Regions from separate parts of the Alteromonas sp. 5NW40-0090 genome, predicted to be linked through region 2. Evidence: predicted binding sites of a transcription regulator. Region 2 holds the regulator's gene; each other region holds the start of a gene.
The links. Region 2 encodes sigma-54, which starts transcription at its own class of promoters, with help from an activator protein. Its sites were predicted from a motif close to GTTGGCACGNNNNTNGNNT; they were not measured.
Positions count from the first base shown of each region.

Region 1: nirB (nitrite reductase large subunit NirB) is a predicted target of sigma-54. The motif match lies at 3,552-3,570, and genes of this name have one in related genera.
Region 3: AC27KT_RS04230 (formate/nitrite transporter family protein) is a predicted target of sigma-54. The motif match lies at 3,421-3,439, and genes of this name have one in related genera.
Region 4: AC27KT_RS13160 (DUF1328 domain-containing protein) is a predicted target of sigma-54. The motif match lies at 2,376-2,394, and genes of this name have one in related genera.

Region 1 covers NZ_BAAJLT010000008.1:90,778-96,114, reverse strand. Annotated here, with positions in the region: gene AC27KT_RS11395 (nitrate reductase) at 1-314, opposite strand, end outside; gene nirD (nitrite reductase small subunit NirD) at 402-773, opposite strand; gene nirB (nitrite reductase large subunit NirB) at 810-3,359, opposite strand; gene AC27KT_RS11380 (SulP family inorganic anion transporter) at 3,689-5,254, opposite strand.
Region 2 covers NZ_BAAJLT010000008.1:237,984-243,320, reverse strand. Annotated here, with positions in the region: gene lptC (LPS export ABC transporter periplasmic protein LptC) at 1-46, shown strand, start outside; gene lptA (lipopolysaccharide transport periplasmic protein LptA) at 15-560, shown strand; gene lptB (LPS export ABC transporter ATP-binding protein) at 563-1,288, shown strand; gene AC27KT_RS12005 (RNA polymerase factor sigma-54) at 1,362-2,843, shown strand; gene hpf (ribosome hibernation promoting factor) at 2,874-3,161, shown strand; gene ptsN (PTS IIA-like nitrogen regulatory protein PtsN) at 3,175-3,618, shown strand; gene rapZ (RNase adapter RapZ) at 3,703-4,548, shown strand; gene AC27KT_RS11985 (HPr family phosphocarrier protein) at 4,548-4,820, shown strand; gene mgtE (magnesium transporter) at 4,995-5,337, shown strand, end outside.
Region 3 covers NZ_BAAJLT010000003.1:31,438-36,774, reverse strand. Annotated here, with positions in the region: gene AC27KT_RS04240 (DUF58 domain-containing protein) at 28-1,161, shown strand; gene AC27KT_RS04235 (transglutaminase TgpA family protein) at 1,166-3,229, shown strand; gene AC27KT_RS04230 (formate/nitrite transporter family protein) at 3,697-4,545, shown strand; gene AC27KT_RS04225 (bifunctional protein-serine/threonine kinase/phosphatase) at 4,674-5,337, shown strand, end outside.
Region 4 covers NZ_BAAJLT010000009.1:227,076-232,412, reverse strand. Annotated here, with positions in the region: gene AC27KT_RS13175 (DUF349 domain-containing protein) at 1-1,557, shown strand, start outside; gene AC27KT_RS13170 (hypothetical protein) at 1,571-1,789, shown strand; gene AC27KT_RS13165 (hypothetical protein) at 1,924-2,118, opposite strand; gene AC27KT_RS13160 (DUF1328 domain-containing protein) at 2,157-2,333, opposite strand; gene AC27KT_RS13155 (phosphoribosyl-AMP cyclohydrolase) at 2,823-3,467, opposite strand; gene AC27KT_RS13150 (type 1 glutamine amidotransferase family protein) at 3,765-4,067, shown strand; gene AC27KT_RS13145 (CC0125/CC1285 family lipoprotein) at 4,219-4,797, opposite strand; gene AC27KT_RS13140 (hypothetical protein) at 4,822-5,079, opposite strand; gene AC27KT_RS13135 (hypothetical protein) at 5,136-5,337, opposite strand, start outside.

The DNA.
Region 1 (5,337 bases), 150 kb from region 2:
TACTGCGCAATGGTAGATGTGATCTTATCCGCAATCACATCGGTGGCCGTGTCCCAATCCACCGATTGACCTGCTATGGTTGGGTGAAGCAAACGTCCGTTTACGTCGTTTGTTTCAAGCAGGTTTGTTCCTTTAACACACAATCTTCCATAATTGGCGGGATGCTCTGGCGTGCCTTTAACAGTGTCCAGGGTTATGGCACGCGGGCTTACGTTGCAACTGATATCTACACCACACCCTACGCCGCAGTATGGGCATGTTGTTTGTCTTAATTGTTCAGACATCATGTCGGGTTGTCGTGTAGCCATATTCATTTCATTACCTTTTTCGATTTCACAGCTTTTGAATGCATTTTGCTAGAAGGCTTTATTCATGTGGGCGTTCAAATAAAGGTAGTTTGCTTAAACGCCGACAAAAACCTTTTCGCCCTCTACCTTTACAGCGTAAGCCGTGACAGAAACATCATCGTGTTCTTTACACAGCCCGGTTTCTAAAAAGTAATGCTCTTTGTATAAAGGCGAAGCAACAACAGGCGCACCGCCTATCGACCCTAGAAGCCCGCGATAGAGTACGTTTGCTTTACCAATAGGGTCGTAGTTACTAATGGCGAAAACCTGGGTTTCGCCGTTTATCTTTAAACTGAAAATTGCCACTTGCTGTGAGTCGACAAGGGCGCAAACCCCACTGTTTGTCACTAAGTCGTTCGTCTCACAAACATAGTGCCATTGCACTTGCTGTGGTTCTGACGCCATTACATTTTGCGCAGCTGTCATAATTTGATTCTCCTAACAGGGTTGATAAGCCAGTGGCTATACCATAGAGACAGGAATGAACTGATCTTTACCTGCTACTTTTTCAGCTTCAGTAGCTGGGCGAACCTGGCCTCGCTCTGAAACAAACTGGATATTGGTGTCGCTAGCATTGCTGTTTACGAATTGACGGAAACGTTTGCGCGACTCAGGGTTTTCAATGGTGGTTTTCCATTCGCACTGATAAGCATCAACCACAGCATCCATCTGTGCTTCAAGCTCACCATTAATGCCAAGAGCATCGTTTATCACAACGTCTTGCAAGTAAGCTAACCCACCTTCTAAGTTGTCCATCCACACCGATGTGCGCTGTAGGCGATCAGCCGTTTTCACGTAGAACATCAGCACGCGGTCGATATACTTAATAAGGGTTTCGGTATCTAGGTCGGTGGCAAACAGGTCTGCATGTCGAGGCTTCATGCCGCCATTCCCGCAAACATACAGGTTCCAGCCTTGCTCGGTAGCAATAACGCCAATGTCTTTGCTTTGGGCTTCTGCGCACTCACGGGTACACCCCGACACTGCAAATTTAATCTTATGTGGCGCACGTAAGCCTTTGTATCGGTTTTCTAAATCGATAGCGGTTCCTACAGAGTCCTGTACACCGTAGCGACACCAGGTGCTTCCCACACACGACTTCACCGTGCGCAGCGCCTTCGCGTAGGCGTGGCCGGTTTCAAATCCACCAGCAACGAGTTTTTCCCAAATATCGGGTAACTGCTCTACGCGTGCACCAAATAAATCAATGCGCTGACCACCAGTGATTTTCGTGTACAAGTTGTATTCTTTTGCCACTTCGCCCAACAGTATCAGTTTTTCAGGCGTAATTTCCCCGCCCGGTACACGTGGTACAACCGAATACGTACCATCTTTTTGCATGTTGCCAAGGTAAATATCGTTGGTGTCTTGTAGTGGAAGATGTGAAGACTTAAGAATGTAGTCGTTGTACACCGAGGCCAAAATTGAGCCAACTGCAGGCTTACAAATTTCACACCCTAGACCTTCACCATGTTGCTCTAATAGCTCGTCAAAGGTGCGAATGCCGTTTACCTTAACAATGTGAAAGAGTTCTTGTCGGGTGTAATTGAAGTGCTCACATATAGCTTTTGATACTTCCACACCGCGCTTTTCAAGCTCGCTGTCTACCACATTTTTAAGCAGGGCGGCACAACCACCACACCCTGTGCTGGCTTTGGTTTCACCTTTCACATCGCCAACGCTACAACAGCCACCTTCGATAGCTGAAACAATGTCGCCCTTAGTCACGTTTAGACATGAACAAATAGAGGCCGTGTCTGGAAGTGCATCGGCACCTAATGCTGGTGCAGCATCAGAAGATGGCAGAATCAGGCTTTCTGGGTGTTCAGGCAATTCGATATTATTAAGCGCATACTGTAGGAGCGTGTCGTAGTCACTGGTATCACCTACAAGGACCGCACCAAGTACATACTTTTGCTCGCTATCTACCACCAGCTTTTTATACACGCCCTCGGGCTGATTTAAGTAGGTGTAGCTAAGCGCTCCGTCTGTGCGTTCATGGGCATCGCCAATTGAGCCCACTTCTACGCCCATAAGTTTGAGTTTAGTGCTCATATCTGCGCCAGCGAACTCTGCATCGCCACCTGTGATATGACTCACTGCGGTACGTGCCATGGTATAGCCTGGTGCAACAAGACCAAAGATTTTGTTATCCCACAGCGCACATTCACCCACAGCGTAAATGTTTGGATCAGACGTTACGCAATGGTTATCTATAACAATACCGCCGCGCTCGCCAAGTGTTAATGCCGACTTTCTGCCAAGCTGATCGGAAGGTCGAATACCAGCAGAAAAAAGTATCATATCGGTTTCAAGTGCAGTGCCGTCAGCAAACACCATTTTATAGCGACAGGTATCACCAGCCTCTATAGTTTGGGTTGCCTTTTGGGTATGAACTGTAACGCCCAATGCTTCAATTTTATCTTTTAAAACGTTACCACCAGCTTGATCTAGCTGTACCGCCATAAGCTGCGGGGCAAACTCAACCACGTGGGTATCTAGACCGGCTTGTTTAAGTGCGTTAGCTGCCTCTAAACCTAAAAGTCCACCACCAACAACAACCCCTACTTTGCTCACCGCCGCTGACGCTTCAATAGCGAGTAGGTCGTCAATGGTGCGATACACTAAGCAATGCTCTTGTTCGTTGCCTGGAATAGGTGGAACAAATGGGTATGAGCCCGTGGCTAGCACTAGCTTGTCGTAGCTAAACACCTGCCCTTCCGACGTCGTCACTTTATTATTGTCACGGTCTATATCCGTCACCAAGGCATTGGTGACTACGTTTACGCCCCATTCGGCGTACTGAGCGGGAGTAGTAAGCGCTAAGTCATCAGCACTCGCGCCGCTAAAAAAAGACGACAGATAAACGCGGTCGTACGCAAGGCGTGACTCGCCGCATAAAACGGTTATTTCTACATTGGCATCGCTTTGGTGAAGCTGCTCAACAAAATGATGCCCCACCATGCCGTTGCCTACGACGACAATTTGCGTTTTTGAGTCCAATGAAGTCATGATATTCCCCTTTTTTCGGGACAAAAAAAAGCCCGCTTCAACTTTCGTTGATGCGGGCTTCGTTGCCTATTTTGCTAGTACTGACACTTAAGATCAGCATGCTCTAGCTAACACATTTTACGGAGTGCTATAAATCACACAATTTTTCAGCGATTGACACAAATCACCAAAACACACTTTACGCTTATAGCTATCCAAGTTCAGTGCCAAAACCGTAATCCATTGTTTTTATTTGATTTACTAAAAAACAGGTATTATTCAGTCTTCACAGCTGCACCAAACAAACGCAAACCTGTGTTCACTTGGTGCATTAAGCGCTATCAAATTAATTAGGCCAGTTTATCCGTTGCTACGCGGTAGCGAGGGTCTTCAACCACGTTAATTTCAACAAATTTGTCGGCCTTGCGAAGCAGTGAACGACACTCATCGCTGATATGGCGAATGTGTAGCTTCTTACCTTGCTCCTCGTATTTATCTGCAAGGGTATCTAGTGCGTCGATACCTGATGAATCCCAGATACGAGAGTCTTTAAAATCGATAACGACATCTTGTGGGTCGTTAGCGATATCAAATAAGTCTTTGAAATGCGATACCGAGCCAAAGAACAGCGGGCCATCTAGTTCATAGACTTTCCAGCCGTCGTTATCAATATGCGACTTCGCCTCTATATGACGGGCGTGTTTCCATGCAAATACTAGGGCTGAAACGATAACACCAACAACAACGGCAATCGCCAGGTCGGCGATAACGGTAACCCCAGTCACTAGGAATAGTACAAAGGCATCTTCTTTATTTACGCCGCGAATAATTCTGAATGAGGCCCACTCGAAGGTAGCAATTACCACTACGAACATTACGCCAACAAGAGCAGCAAGCGGGATCATTTCAATAAGCGGTGCGGCAAATAGAATGAAGCCCAATAGTACAAGTGCGGCAGTAATACCGGATAAGCGACCACGGCCGCCAGAGTTTATATTGATCATGCTTTGACCAATCATGGCACAACCGCCCATACCGCCAAAGAAACCGTTTACGGTATTTGCAACGCCTTGGCCAACGCACTCTTTGTTGCCGCGTCCGCGGGTATCGGTCATTTCATCAATTAATGAAAGAGTAAGAAGCGACTCAATAAGACCAACCAAGCAGAGAATTACTGAGGTTGGTAGTACTATCATAAATGTTTCCCAAGTGAACGGAACCATAGGAATAGCGAAGCTAGGAAGCTCGCCAGCAAGTGTTGCAGTGTCGCGCTGGTCAGCCGGTAGCAAGTCACGAACAAAGTCGATTACCGTACGTGCTTCTAAGTCGAGGCCGTGTACTAATGCGGTTACAGTAACAATCGCTACTAGCGAGGCAGGAACGGCTTTTGTGAGCTTAGGCAGTAAATAAATAATGGCCATGGTTAACGCTACAAGCCCTAGCATCCAGTACAGCAGTGTACCTTCCATCCACTGAAGCTCTCCAGCAGCGTTGGTGACTTTAAACTGACCTAACTGAGCTAAGAAAATAACGATAGCAAGACCGTTTACAAAGCCAAGCATTACCGGATACGGCACTAAGCGGATAAACTTTCCAAGCCTGAATATACCGCACATGATTTGCAGCAAGCCGGCTAAAATAACCGCGGCGAATAGATATTGCACACCGTGTTGGGCAACCAGTGCCACCATTACAACGGCCATGGCGCCGGTAGCACCAGAAATCATTCCAGGGCGACCGCCAATAGCAGACGTAATCAAACCCATCATAAAGGCCGCGTATAGACCTATCATTGGTTCTACGCCGGCTACAAATGCAAATGCTACGGCTTCAGGGACCAGGGCAAGTGCCACTGTAATACCTGATAGCACATCGTTCTTAACGTTGCTGTCTTTACTGGTAATTAAATCGAACATGTTCTCTCAGAAGCTAAGATGTTAAACACAACAACCCACCGTGGCGTAAACCGCGTGATAGCAGTACACCAAGTAGGCAGGAT
Region 2 (5,337 bases):
CGAGCTTTTAGATCATGTACAAACGACTTATTCCCCTAGCAACTAGTTTTATGCTTGCCATCGCTAGTGGTGCGGTGCTTGCTAGTGAAGACGACTTTTCACAACCCATCAAAATAGGGTCGAACACCCAGTTTATTGACGGTAAAAACAAAACTGCGCTTTACAAAGAAGACGTCCTTATCACGCAAGGTTCGCTTGTCATCAAGGCTGATGAGGTCGAAGTTATCGCTACAGACGGCAGCGGACGAGAAATATTTATCGCACGGGGTAACCCTGCTAGCTATTCTCAATCGCTTGAGGACGGTACGCCAGTGTCAGCAAAGGCCAATGAGATACGCTATGAAGTGGCTAATCGTACCATCTCTCTGGCAGGCAGCGCTGAGCTACAGCAGGACACCAGTAAAGTGCAAGGCGACAAGATTACTTTTGATATGATTACCGAGCAATTACTTGCAACCGGTGGAGCGGGTAAAAATGGCGAAGGCCGGGTAACTACGGTATTTACGCCGGAAACTATTCGCAAAACATCGTCAAAGAAAGATAACAAGGACAATGAATAGCAATGGCTACTTTGAGTGCTAAAAACCTTGCTAAAGCCTACAAGTCACGACAGGTTGTTCGCGATGTGAGTCTTTCTGTCTCAACGGGTCAAATAGTCGGCCTTCTTGGGCCTAATGGCGCTGGTAAGACCACTACATTTTATATGATTGTCGGCTTGGTAAACCTAGATAAAGGTAAGATTGAGATTGACGACAACGAACTCACTCATCAACCAATGCACGAGCGCGCACGCCGCGGCATAGGCTACCTTCCACAGGAAGCATCAATTTTTAGAAAGCTTACGGTACATGAAAATATCATGGCTATTTTACAAACCCGTAAAGATTTAAATTCACAGCAGCAAGAAGAAGAAGCCGACGCCCTACTTGATGAATTTAATATCAACCATATACGTAATAGTACGGGGATGAGTTTGTCAGGTGGCGAGCGCCGTCGTGTTGAAATAGCACGCGCTTTGGCCGCAAAACCACAATTTATTTTGTTAGATGAACCATTTGCTGGTGTTGATCCAATATCAGTTAATGATATAAAGAAGATAATACAACATCTTCGGGATAGGGGCATTGGTATCCTTATCACGGACCATAACGTACGCGAAACATTGGATGTTTGCGAGAAAGCGTACATTGTGAGTCATGGCGAGCTTATTGCGCAAGGAACGGCGGAACAGGTTTTAAGTAATCAAAAAGTAAGGGATGTATACCTAGGCGAACAATTCAGGCTATAGTTTGTGTAACCGAATTGTCATTTTTCAGTTTAGCTCTGGTATATTCAATTTAGAGCATTTAAATAAGACGTAGATGAAACCATCTTTACAGCTAAAATTTAGCCAACAACTTACAATGACACCTCAGCTTCAGCAGGCCATTAAACTGCTGCAGCTTTCTACGCTTGATCTCCAGCAAGAGATACAAGAAGCACTCGATTCAAACCCACTATTGGAAGTGGAAGAAGGCAATGACGAGGCACAGCTAGAGAAGAACAACATCGATAATGATGATAGTGCATCTGAAGCAACGGCTTCTGCTTCAAGTGATACATTGGAAGCGGGCGATGCGCTAGAGAAAAACGATCTTCCAGACGAGCTGCCAATCGACAGCACATGGGATGAGTATTACTCCGCGTCTTCTGCGCCTGCACCTGGCCCATCTAATGATGATGAACAAATCTTCCAAGGTGAGACCACTGAAGACATCCAAGAGCACTTGCTTTGGCAAATGCGCCTCACTCACTTTTCAGACACTGACCGCGCAATTGCTACTGCTATCATCGACTCTATCGACGAATCCGGTTATCTAACGGTTACCCTTGAGGATATTTTAGAAGCGGTAAATGACGACGATTTAGAAGAGCCGATAGAGATGGACGAAATAGAATGTGTGCTTAAGCGCATTCAGATGTTCGACCCTATTGGCTCTGGCTCACGCTCTCCACAAGAATGTCTTATGGTGCAGTTGCGTCAGTTTTCAGAAGACACGCCGTGGCTTGTAGAAGCGAAACAACTTATCGAAGAATATTCAGACTTACTCAGCAGCAAAGACTATCGCACCCTGATGCGAAAAAGTCGCTTGAAAGAAGACCAGCTGCGCGAGGCAATGCGTTTGCTTCAAACCTTGAATCCTCGCCCAGGTAGTGCTTTAGTTACTAAAGAGCCTGAGTACGTTATTCCTGATGTCTCTGTAACCAAGAAGAATGGCCGTTGGGTGGTTGAGCTGAACCCTGACAGTTTGCCTAAATTAAGCGTAAACCAGCAATACGCTGCCATGAGTCGCCGTGCCAAAAACAGTAGTGACTCGCAATTCATCCGCTCACACATGCAAGAAGCCAAGTGGTTCATAAAGAGCCTTGAGTCTCGTAACGATACCTTAATGAAGGTAGCCAACTGCATTGTGCAACAGCAAATGGGCTTTTTTGAGCACGGCCCGGAAATGATGAAACCAATGGTGCTAAATGATGTCGCAGAAATGGTAGATATGCACGAATCGACTATTTCACGTGTGACAACGCAAAAGTATATGCATACGCCGCGTGGTATTTTCGAATTGAAGTATTTCTTCTCAAGCCACGTTGCAACCGAGTCCGGTGGTGAGTGTTCATCCACAGCGATTCGTGCATTGATCAAGAAGTTAGTGGCCGCAGAAAATCCTAGTAAGCCGCTAAGTGATAGCAAGATTGCTTCATTGTTAGCCGAGCAAGGCATAAAAGTCGCTCGGCGAACAATAGCAAAATACCGGGAATCGTTATCGATCCCGCCGTCGAACCAACGCAAAAGCCTTATTTAAACGGGCTTAATAATATAAGGAAGACGAAATATGCAAATCAACCTTACTGGTCATCATGTCGAAATCACCGACTCTTTGCGTAATTATGTCGATACGAAGTTCAGCAAACTTGAACGTCACTTTGATCACATTTCTAATGTGCATGTCATCCTGAACGTTGAAAAATTAAATCAAAAAGCCGAAGCGACCGTTCATTTAAGTGGCGCTGAAGTATTCGCATCCTCAGAAAACACCGACATGTATGCGGCGATTGACAGCATGGTTGATAAACTCGACCGGCAGGTAATCAAGCATAAGGAAAAACTGAAAAAACATTAGTAGTTAATTGAGCATGGATATACAAGCCATCGTAAGTCTGGACCGCACCGAGTGTGCGGTTCAGTGTAATAGTAAAAAGCGAATTCTTGAGATCATCGCTGATATCGCTGCCAAGCAAAACGATAACATTGACCAGGCAACGGTACTTAATAGCTTAATGGCTCGAGAACGGATGGGTAGTACAGGCATTGGTAATGGTATCGCCCTGCCCCACGGACGCCTGCCGGGCCTTGAGAAAGTGATTGCCATTGTTGTAACCAGCACGCCAGCAATCGACTTTGACGCCCTTGACGAGAAACCCGTAGACATCTTTTTTGCGCTACTTGTTCCAGAGGAACAAACCGAAGGACACCTTCAAACGCTGGCCACCGTGGCGGGTAAACTAAGCGACAAAGAAACGATTAAAGCGATACGTCGTGCAACGACAAGCGACGATATTCTAACTGCATTAAGTTAAACATTAAGCGCCTATTAACCGTTTAGTAGGCGCCTCATTAATCAACGCGTATGTGATAAAACCAGAGTATTAGGGAGAAAGTAGGTGAAGCTGATAATAATCAGTGGTCGTTCGGGATCTGGTAAGTCTGTCGCACTTCGCGCATTGGAAGACTTAGGTTATTACTGTGTTGATAATATCCCGGTAAACTTACTTCCGACCCTAACCCATACTGTTGTTGATGAGTATGATCAGGTAGCGGTAAGTATCGATGTGAGAAACTTACCTAAAAATCCTGACGATTTGGTAGAAATTCTAGACTACCTGCCCTCTTCGTGGTCGATGACTATTGTCTACATCGACGCGAGCGATGATGTACTGGTTAAGCGTTTTAGCGAAACACGTCGTCTTCACCCTCTCGCCAAGCTTAATAAATCGCTTTCAGAAGCCATTAAAGCCGAGTCTGCACTACTTGCGCCTATTGCAGAACGCGCAGATTTATATTTAGACACAGATAAGCTTACCATTCACCAACTGGCAGAGTTAATTCGAGAGCGTATCTTGGGTAAGAAAAGCTCACGCCTTGTGCTTGTGTTTGAGTCGTTTGGCTTTAAGCACGGTATTCCAAAAGATGCGGATTACGTTTTTGATGCCCGCTTTTTACCCAATCCCCATTGGGAGCCCGATCTTAAACATCTGACCGGATTAGACGCACCAGTGGAAGTATTTTTGGGATCGCAGCCTGTAGTGACCAAGTTCATTTGGCAAATTCAGAATTTAATAACGACATGGTTGCCTCATTTAGAGCGCAATAACAGAAGCTATGTAACAGTAGCGATTGGCTGCACTGGCGGCCAACACCGCTCTGTCTATATTGCACAGACCTTGTCGAAAACCTTCAGTGAAATACACCCTGATGTTCAAATTCGCCATAGAGAGCTGAATCAGTAATGACTATTCAAAAAACGCTAACTATCGTCAATAAGTTAGGGTTGCATGCAAGAGCGGCGACCCAACTGGTTAAACTGGCTAATCAATTCGACGCTAAAATCATCTTAAAAAAAGGCGATAAAGAAGCAGACGCAAGCAGTGTATTAGGATTAATGATGCTTGAAAGCCATCAAGGTGAACAGGTAGACGTGATTGTGGACGGTAGTGATGCTGTTGATGCACTTGCAGCCATTGAAGAGCTGATTGAGGGCAGATTTAACGAAGACGAATAGTCTTACTTACCCAATCCATTGACCAATTAATCAACACTTAGCGCAGTTATCTTAAAATCCTGCGCAAAACCTACGCAATTATCATGACAGACTCATCATAATTGCGATATTCTACGCCCACTTAGGCTCTATGGCCTGCATTGTTCATCTTTTAGCTTGTAGGAATAACGCCTTATGGCAGAAGCGCTTGTTTCTAAATACGTACAAACTCAGTTACGCGCACTCAACGCTGCGTTGACCAACGGTCAATTCGTATCTGTACGTAAGCTTCTGCTTGAATTACCACCTTCAGACGTCGCCCACATTCTTGAATCTAGTCCTAGCAGAACAAGGGACGAATTATGGGAGCTCATTGATGGTGACTTTCACGGCGACATTTTAGAAGAACTTTCTGACGATGTTCGAAACGGTATCATTACAAAGATGCTTCCAGCTAATGTGGTTGACGCACTTGAAGAGATGGATACCGATGACTTAGCAGAGACGCTAAGCAGCCTTCCCGAGCCAGTATTGGCCG
Region 3 (5,337 bases), on a different contig from region 2:
TATTAACGGGCTCCTGGAGTGCTAAACGTGCGTAAAGTGCCAACGTTATTTACGAAATACTTTCAGCGTAGACTATCCACATGGTTAGATAAACGTGTACCGGCGTCGCAAGAGCACCATCTTAATTTAAACAGTATTTTTATATTACCAAGTGGGTTTGGCTGGTCTTTCATCATTTTGTCGCTGTGCTTATTCTTACTTGGTACTAACTATCAAAACAACTTGATGTTACTGCTAAGCTATTTGTGTTTAAGCATTATGCTGCTAACACTTTTTTATACGCATCAAAACTTTGCGCGCTTAGCGCTTAAAGCCCTCCCCCCTACTTCGTTTCACTGTAACCAAAATGGTGAAATTCAACTTCAGGTTATTCCCCATGTGAACGCACAGAGTAAATGCTGCAACGGAACCCTATTCATAAAATGGCTAACTGTTGTACGCCACTCAGATACTCAACTTGAGTATTTACGCAATGGGCGTCACGCTAGTCCACCACAGCAAAGCTATAGCTTTTCATTAATCGGCAATTCAAAAAGAGAACAAAGCCAAACACTCAACGTCCCACTTCAAATATCTCGAAGAGGTCAATTTACCTTAGGCAGAATGACCATCGCCTGTGATTTTCCGCTAGGGCTTTACAAATGCTGGACACACCTCGACTTCGACCAGCAAGTAGTTGTCTATGCCAAGCCTCAGGAAGGACCGATTACTATCGATAAACTTCCCAACGCAGACGAACCTGACAGTGTAAGTGAAATAATAGACCCAACCAGTAATGAAGATTTTTACGCGTTAAACGATTATGAAATTGGACAGCCACTTAATCGCGTTTCCTGGAAGCATGTGGCTAAAAATGGAAACTGGGTCTCGAAATCTTTCACGTCGTTGCAGAGCGACAGCTTCGTGCTTTCAGTACCTTCAAGCGAGGACGTGGAAACCGCGGTTTCAGCGCTAACCCAGGCCACAATATCTTGGACAAGTACAAATCGGGTGTTTGGAATACAATACAAGGGGTTGAATATTGCGCCTGCTCAGGGCGCCAAGCATATGGGTGAATGTCTTAGTGCTCTGGCTTGTTTTAACGACTCCCCCACGCTCAATTCTGTCCCCTCTAGCAAGCCAGTATCAATATCGTCAATACAGAAGAAGACTGGGGCCTAATAACATGAACAGTGTCTTACTCAGTCGCGCTTCACAATTCACTATTTTCAGAAGCGTTTTAGGCCAACCAAACTCTGTGGCAGTGCTGATACTATGCGCTGCATTTTCGCTTATTCTCTTTACGTTAACCGCGACATTAATGATATGGGTACTGATGTTAGGTGGATGTGCCGTTATTGTCAGAATTGCAGGCCTTAGCACTCTGCATAACTTACCCACATTACGCACGGTTAACTTGCTTGCTGTACTTGCGGTGTTTGCCTTGTCTTGGTTCGGCTTATCCATCGGCCTTCTTGATAGCATGATCAATTTATTGACGGTAGCCTGCGCACTTAAAATTATGCTAGTGGAAAAGAAACGAGATTTTCATCTGCTTATATGCACGTGTTTATTTTTGATTGGCTGTGGCTTTATTTCCTCGCTTAGCGTATTTGCATGGGTAGGCTATACCGGTATATTAGCGCTACTTTTAATCGCCACGGCGCTTTACCATGGAGCAAAAGTGCCCATTGCGAACAGCGTCAAGTTCGTTGCCGTACTTATTGGTCAAGCAATTCCTATTGCTCTGCTGTTATTTTTATTATTACCCCAACTCCCACCGCTATGGCAAATGCCTACATCGAAATCAACAGAAACGGGGCTTTCCGATACAGTAACACCAGGTGATATTGCGTCGCTTGCCAGTTCTTCTGATTTGGCCTTTAGCGCTACATTTAAGAACACCAATGAAGTCCCTGAAGCACAGAATAGATACTGGCGGGCCATGACCCTTGAACATTTCGACGGAAAAACCTGGTCTATAAGCGAGAAGCGCAAGCAGGCTGAACAACAGTTGGCATTCATCGGGAAGCCAGCGCCTTTGTCGGTTATAGCGGAAAAAGACTCGCCCGCAGTAACGAATTACGAACTGATTGTTGAGCCCACACAGCAAACATGGCTATTTGCTTTAGCCCCCTCTTTCCCAAACAACCGCGAAAACAGCATTTTTGTGAGAAGCCTGTTTGATTATACCATACGTGCAAATACCCCTATCTCAAGCAAAAAAGCGTTTTATTTGAGCTATGTGCCAAACGCACAAGTTACCAATGGAATAGGGAACTTCGAAACGCAACTCAATCTACAAGTTTCAACAAACGGTAACGCCGAAGCGAGGGCGTGGGGACAGTCACTAGCGAAGCAATATGCTAACCCAGATGAGCGAGTACAAGCAGTTATGCGTGAATTCCGTCAAGGTGGGTTTCGTTATACTTTGTCTCCTAACGCCATGCCTGTAAACCCTATTGATAGTTTCTTATTCGAGCAACGGGCAGGTTTTTGCGCGCATTATGCCGGTGCTATGGTATACGTGCTTCGTGCTGCAGGCGTGCCGGCAAGAATGGTGACCGGATATCAAGGCGGAAGTGAGCTAAGTGAAAACGTGCTTCAAGTAAGACAGTACGATGCCCACGCATGGGTAGAGGCGTTGATTGACGGCGTGTGGGTACGTTTCGACCCTACAAGTATGGTGGCCCCGTCCCGTTTAACCTTTGGACTTGAACGGGCATTAGAAGAGCTAGGGGAGTCACGTCAAACTACCATTTTGCGCGATATTGGTAATTCTGCTTTATTTGCTACCTTACAAGGTTGGTTACAGCAACTTGACTATTCTTGGAGCAAATGGGTACTGGGTTTTGACAATGCGGCGCAAACCAACATGCTTGAAGAGCTACTAGGTGCACTAACACCACAGAAAATGCGCATTGTATTCTTGTCTGCCATCGGGCTTATTGGGCTCATATTAGCAATGTACTTCTTACCTAAAAAAGAAAAAGTGCGCCTTTCCCCTTCTCATCGCATTTTGCTGAAGGCGGTTATGCGCGTTGAAACCCAAACAGGAATAAAAAGAAAAAATAAAACCTTATCCAATTATTTTCAAGAAGTTAGCATCTTATTAACCCCTCATGCCGCCAAGGCATTTGAACAACTATGTAAGCAATTTGAACATGAAACTTACAGTCAGCAGCAAACTCCCAGTAACACGGCGGTGATGAAACGCCAGCTCAAAACGCTTAAACAAGCGCTAAAATGAAAAGCATTTAAAAACGAAATACACTGCGACTGAACGGGCATTTTTAGTTGCACCTTAAACATTCATTCTCCCCCCGTTATAGTGCAAACAAATGAGGTGGCACTCGAATTTAACTTTTCACCCCACCCAAAGATACTTACTAAAACGTTGTTTTATAAACCAATTTATATATTTATTTACGTTTTTTAGCCATTGGCACTGTTCTGGCTTTATATCGGTTGATAGTTAAAGTTCGGGGCACGGGTTTAAATACACGGTACTTGCGGACAGTGTGCGAAGGCGTACACGTTATCAGAGGTAAATCTGTTAGCTATTAACAATACATAAGTTTCGGACAAAGGCGTCCCCAGTTCTTTCTAACGAGAGCGCTGCGGACGCCTTTTTTTGATCTAACAGAACACATGTAAATAGCTAACTCCCGATATAAAACTGGCAATTTATTAATAACGACAACGTGAGGTGAAACCATGGCTTATCTTCTCCCCGCTGAGTTTGCAACCAAAATGGTAGACGCAGGCGAAGCAAAGATTTATATGTCAACTCGAGATACCCTAATCCGCGCTTACATGGCGGGTGCAATCTTGGCGTTAGCTGCCGTTTTCGCAGTGACAATTGCCGTCCAAACTGGGGTGTTTCTGCTCGGGGCAGTGCTGTTCCCTGTAGGCTTTTGTATGCTCTACCTTATGGGATTTGACCTGTTAACCGGCGTATTTGTGCTTACACCGTTAGCATGGCTTGCACAACGCCCAGGAGTTACACCTAAACAAATTCTGCGAAACTGGGGCCTGGTATTCTTAGGTAACTTTGGCGGCGCATTAACCGTAGCCTTCATGATGTCGTTTATCTTTACTATGGGCTATAACGTAGATGGCGGCGCGATTGCTACGAAGGTCGCCAGCATTGGTGAAGCGCGCACATTAGGCTATGCAGAACACGGTGCTGCCGGTTGGATTACCATATTTATTCGCGGCATGCTATGTAACTGGATGGTGTCATTGGGCGTAGTAGGCGCAATGATCTCAACTCACGTAAGCGGCAAAGTACTTGCTATGTGGATGCCCATTATGCTGTTCTTCTTCATGGGCTTTGAACACTCAGTAGTAAACATGTTCCTTTTCCCATTTGGTCTGATTATGGGCGGTGACTTCTCTGTTATGGATTATTTCATCTGGAATGAAATTCCAACAGCATTAGGGAATCTGGTAGGCGGTTTAGCATTTACTGGACTTACCCTTTATACCACTCACGTTAAGACGCTACCTAAACGCACTATCCCTGTCGATAAAGCAGCGGCATCTCAAACGCTCCCCATCTAATCAGGGCTTCTAATATAGTGCCATCACGACGCAAACCATAAAGGTACGTTGTGGTGGCACTGTCCTTCCCTTCGCATGAAAGTAAATATTTGAGTCGATGTCGTATAAGTAGATAGAAGCAACGAAATATGAACCAGCAAGCAGCGCTAAATACGCTAATCGATCCGCTACCTTGCAAAGTGTGGACAAGTGCTTTTTCCACTCGCGGGGTTAAAGAGATAAATCAAGATGCCTATGCTTACCATATTGCTTCCAACGAACTAAACCCAAGTCATGTTTTTGTTATCGCTGACGGTGTCAGTAGTAGTGCTGTAAGTCAGGTTGCTAGTGATTTTGCTACCAGTGAATTTGTTAAGCTTTTTAATATCGCGCCTGAGCAGTGGTCGATAAAAACGCGAGCCGAAGCCATTATTAAAGAATTGAATGCAAGGCTTTATACCCGAACGCAGAGAAGCGCTTTTTGCTACACCCCAGAGAAAGGGTATGTCTGTACGCTTTCAGTCGCTATTTTAACGGGTAATCACCTAGACGTGTTTCACGTGGGAGATTGCCAAGTCCAGCTTGTTTCTGACAACGCAACAAGCCCTGCTTTACTTACACGTCCCCATCGTCACGTCTCTGATAGTGAACCTTCGCAAACGTATCTTTCCAACGCATTAGGCGTAAAAGCGAATATCGATATTGACCACACATCACACACCTTAAGCGCTTCAAGTACTATTGCGATAAGTACTGATGGTGTTCATGAATTTGTTTCGCTGCCTGGCATACTTAACAAAATCAATAGCGCAG
Region 4 (5,337 bases), on a different contig from region 2:
TTGTCTAAGCGTTTTAACGCAGCGACAAGCAGTGTAAATGCCAAAGAGCGTGCTCTAAAATCCAAAGAAAATGAGCAAGTAAAACACATTAGAAAGCACATTAGTGTTATCGATAACTTAATTGCTCAGGGTAAATTCCGCGTTGCTATTTCAAAATTTGCAAAGCTTCAGGAAAGTTATGCTGCGCTTCCTGGTTCAGCGAAAAAGTATGTAGAGAAGCGTTTTGAGAAAACCGCTGGTGATGTGTCGCGCTTAGAAGGATGGCAGGATTACCTTGCTGCGCCGCGCAAACCCGCTCTTTTAGAAGAAGCAAAAGCGTTAGCCAGTGCGGATGCAGAAAATATTAAGCAAAGAAGTGAGGCCATTAAGTATCTGCGTAAGCAGTGGCTATCACTAACATCATCATCGCCAACGAGTGAAGAAAGTAGTGATGACGCGTTGTTACAGCAGCAATTCGATGATGCACTTGAAAAGGCCTTCGAGCCTTGTAGAGCACATTACGCGAAGTTAGATGCACAGCGGGCTGCTGCGCGTGAACAGCGCATGTCGATTATCGCTACGGTTAAGGCAATGGACATTAACATGTCGGAAGCCGAGTTAGTGAAAGTTTTCGATAGAGTGTCTAAACAGTGGCACGCTGCAGGTCAGGTTGAACGTGAAATTTATGAACAGCTGAAGCAAGAATGGAAGGCGGTATCATCGCCTATTCAGGCTAAAGTGAATCAATGGCAAAGTGACAACCAAGCCCAAAAGCGTGCGTTGGTCACCCAAGCTTGTCAACTTTCTACGGAAGAAGACGTCGCTGGCGCTGCCGACAAAGCTCAGCAATTGCAAAGCCAGTGGAAGCAAGTAGGTCATGCAGGTAAACGTGAAGAGAGTAAGTTGTGGGCAGAATTTAAAGCTGCTAATGACACCGTATTTGAACGTTTAAAAGCCGAGCGGAAAGTTCAGAATAATGCATTTAACGCGTTAGTAGATTCGCTACTCAAGCAAGTGGAAGCTGTTGACATCAACAGCGATGATGCCACGTTTAGTCAATCAATAAGCGACGTTCGCGCTCAGTTAACCGACTTGCCTAAAGCGCAACGTACAAAAGTAGAGAAAAAGCTAGATTCACTTGAAGGTAAGCGTGCGGCGCAAGCTAAAAATGCACAATCTCAAGCCCGATTGGCACGAGCTCAGGCTCTGATTTCTTTACTACAGCTAAGTGTAGGTGAGGGAAGTGGTGACGAGCAGTCTCTAGCGGAAACGTTAGGGAAGCGTTGGGCGAGCGTATTGGGTCAGTCTACTGGAAATGAAACAACTCAGCACGATAGACAATGGTTAACGGTAGCACTAGAAGTCGCAACTGGCATGCCAAGTCCAGATGCTGATGCATCTATACGCTCTAGCGTACAGCTACAAATGATGACATCTAAGTTAGAACAAGGCGAAGCGGCAACAGCTCCCGACATTCTTGCTGACTGGTTATCATACGACTCGATAAGCGAAGTAGATAACCATCTGCTACAACGAGTTGTTTCAGTTATTGATGCTCACCCTGAAATTGTTGCTTAAACGGAAAGCCTAAATGGAAAACAGTGTTGAGTTTCAATTTGAAACAGAAATGTCTGCTTATCGCTTTTTGAATACCGTGAAGCATATCGACGCAGAAGGGTTAAGAGTGAAATTCGGGCGTACGGACCATCACGTGATTGTAAAATACCGTTACGGCGTAGGTGAATTTGATTCGACGCTATCTACACTAGACGATCTTGCCCGTGAGTTAGGTGGTGAAGAAGTGTCTTAACTAACGCGCTTAGGTCTTTGATTACTTGAAGTTGTCATAAAGAAGTCCTCTTTATGTCAACGTATTTCAGGACGGGACAGTAAATACAAAAAGGGCCAGACAATTGTCTGGCCCTTTTTTTGATAAAAACGTGATTAACAGTCTTTATCTTCAGCGTCTACGCCTTCTTTCACATCTTCACAAGCGTCTTCAACGGCATTACCTGCATCGGTAACAATTTCGTCTAGCTCCTCGCCTGCGTCTTCCGCTTCACCGTCACCGCAAGCTGCTAGTGATAGTGCAAATGCTGATGCTACTAGTACCTTTGATAAGTTTTTAAATGAAAACATATCCTTACTCCTTTTTCCTATTAAAATACTTCTAACTCTTAGGCTCTTGGTGCTCTACCACGTAACGCATTTGCGATAAGTGAGATTACGAGCAACGCGATAAACACAAAGAAAAGAAACTGTGCGATACCTGTTGCTGCACCTGCGATGCCTCCAAAACCAAAAACTGCTGCAATAATGGCGATGATAAAAAATGTGATTGCCCAACCTAACATAACTAAATCCTCGTATTGCTTCCGTTACTTTCACTTTAACTAATGCTATCTTTGTGCCTGTTTTTTAAGTTATTGAATTATATTGATATAATTTAATCTTTTTCTGGTTGTCAGGCCGTATCTGCAGGCATTTAACGTCACGATTACACGTACGAATGCATTTTTTACATGATCAAGTAAGGCCCTTGTCACCCATTTTTACTCTCAGTGTGTTAAGGGCCTTTGGCTGGGATTATTCTTTGTTTCTTACCAGCTTCCGAAGAACGTGAGAGCAAGGTTGTGGTTTGTCATGGCGTCTGAATTGGCGCCTGGCGACGCAATATGATTATGTAAGTATCCCATCTCACCGCGCCACAATACGTTTTGCCCACATAGTTTTTCTCGCTGAAAATAAAAAAGAGGCAAAGCGAAAGGGAAGGGACGCCTTGCCTGCAAAGGGAGAGTGTTTCGCCCCTCACACTTCCTATGAATGGAGGGGCAATGGTCTATTTAGTTACCGTTTGGGTTGTAAGGTAACGAAGATTGGTGAGCAACAATACGCAGGTCGCCGTCACTATCTTTGACATAGGCAAAAGTGTATTCCACCTTCGTTTCGCCACCTTTTGTATCGGTAAAGAAGTAGTTACCCATAGCTACGGCCATGCGACAGCTATTATTGATAATACCCACATTATCAAATTTCACATTTGTGTAGGGCTTTATTGCAAAGCCTTTGTCCTCTTCGTAAGCGTCATTACCGCCGACAAAGTAAGAAAGCGCAGCATCGAAGCTTGAACGGAACTGGTCGTTAGCTGCAAGCGTTGGTTTAAACAGTACGCTGCTTAAATCGTAACCATACATGGCTTGTATAAAGTCAGCGGCCTCGCCTGAGTAATCACCATCGTTGCTAAAAACTGCACCAATTCGCACTATGCCGTCGCCCCACATCTTTTGTGCCGTTACCACTTCTCGCTCAGTAATACATTCGTCAGAATAAAGTAATGCGTTATCCAATGCGTTAGCTTTTAACACTGGCGCATTTGTACTTCGTGAATGCTCCATCTGCGGCTTTGCCACTGCACTGCAGCCTGTTACTACCATAATCGAAGCTGCTACAAGTGTTGTTTTTGTCATTAACGTGCTTAGCTTTTTCATCGCCTGACTCCTTAGTCATTTGCAAAATATATATATGCTATTACCTGATTCAATTGCTTGGAGCAGAGCCTGTGTCACGTTGTGAATAGCGGTCTACAAATCTGCTCTGCAGCTCATGGTTTTAATGATAGCTAGCTATAATGACGGAGACTTTTGTACAACATTAATAGAAGATTAACGGCTCATTAAAAATGAAGATGTCCAAAAATGTGTCAGTTTTGGGCGTATGAATGTCTTATCTGTCATGCTGGTAAGTGTGTATTATGATCGCATTACTTCATCAATATTACGTGACTTATGCGCAAACTTAATTGTTTACTTGCATACGAAGGAATGGAATTACTCGACTTTGCGGGTCCTCAGTCTGCTTTTTATGAGGCACTTCAGGGAATGGATGATAGCTATAAATTAAAGATAGTGGGCTTTGATCGCAGTATTGTTCAGTGTGAAGCGGGGCTTCAATTTATACCATCTACCTCTATGGACGATGTTTGTGCGTGCCATACATTGATTATTCCGGAAGGAAAGGGGGCGCGAAGTCCGTCAATCACATCACCTCAGTTACCTAGCGACCTGTTAGCCACGACGGAAAATAATTAAAGACTATTGCACTGGTTGTTGGTTTTAAAACGTATCACGGTTTTGCTCGAGCATTTGAGCGATGCTTTTCAGTAACGCCAACTACGTACCGAAAAGCATTTCTCTTAAAAAACTGACGCTGCGGTGTATAGATGAACAGAATGTTGTTCGGCTAGTTGCCGTTTTTTTGCTCTAGAGGCTGTGAGAGCACTTCTAATACAGTAAAGGCATTTTTACCCAAACGCGTTTTATCATTCGCCATTTTTACATCAATGGTAAAGTAAATGTCGTTAATCTGAGTTTTTACAACGTCGTTAGAGCTTGGGACGGCCATGGGTTGAGCCACCTCATCACAGCCAGACATAGTACATTGCCTGTCTGTTTGAAATACTGGAGGTTCTTCTTTCCCTGCCATTACCTCTCTCGCTATCACTGGCTTTTTGTCTACATTCGTTTTCACTATCGCTAGATGAGTGAACCCTTGTTTTTGGGCAATTTCGGCCGCTCGATAAAGTGCAAACTGTTGAACCTTATCTGCAGGTGTCTTATCCGTTGCTTTAAAAAGAACTTTATATTCATCTACTGCGATTTTCTCACTTGAGTATCCGTAAGCCGCTTTCGAATTAGCGGGCTTATATGGCGTAGGTGCAGCCACTGGTGTGGATGAACACCCCACTATTGCAAGGCTTAATGCCATGCTCATAGAGGTAAGAAGTATACGGCTATTCTTAATGTTATTTTTGATGTTCATCTCACATGTTCCTTAATACTGTGATCACTGAAACAATGACAATAATGCGGTCCTGCCTAATGTCATTAGCGCTTGATTTCGCTTTGCATTAGGCTTTGCATCAACTGCACCTTTGTATGCGCCTACTGACGCAATGCCAAGAAGGGTCTCTGGTTTGCCCATCATTAACTTACATTGCCTTTTTGCCTGTGTAAGTGCAACGTCGGCATGATGTTTTTGTGAAAAATATGCATGTTCTTTTTGTGCAATGTCGCGCATGTTAGCTTTAAGAAAGATATTCATAACAAATAGCCTCGTTTAGTGCTCGTGTCATTTGATGTATGGGTTAGAGCTTCGTTTTATTCGAAGACCTTGCGCCAGGTTTGAATTAGCCTGCTAAAGCTCAGGTAATTAAAAGCGTTCTGAGCAAGCTTAAAGAATCCAAATGCGGCAATGCTGTTTAATACCAATAAAATTAGTGGCACAGCTACATAATGTAGACCCATATTGTGAAGTATAGCGCCAACAGCAATGTTCAGAATTAGCCAGCAAACCGTACCA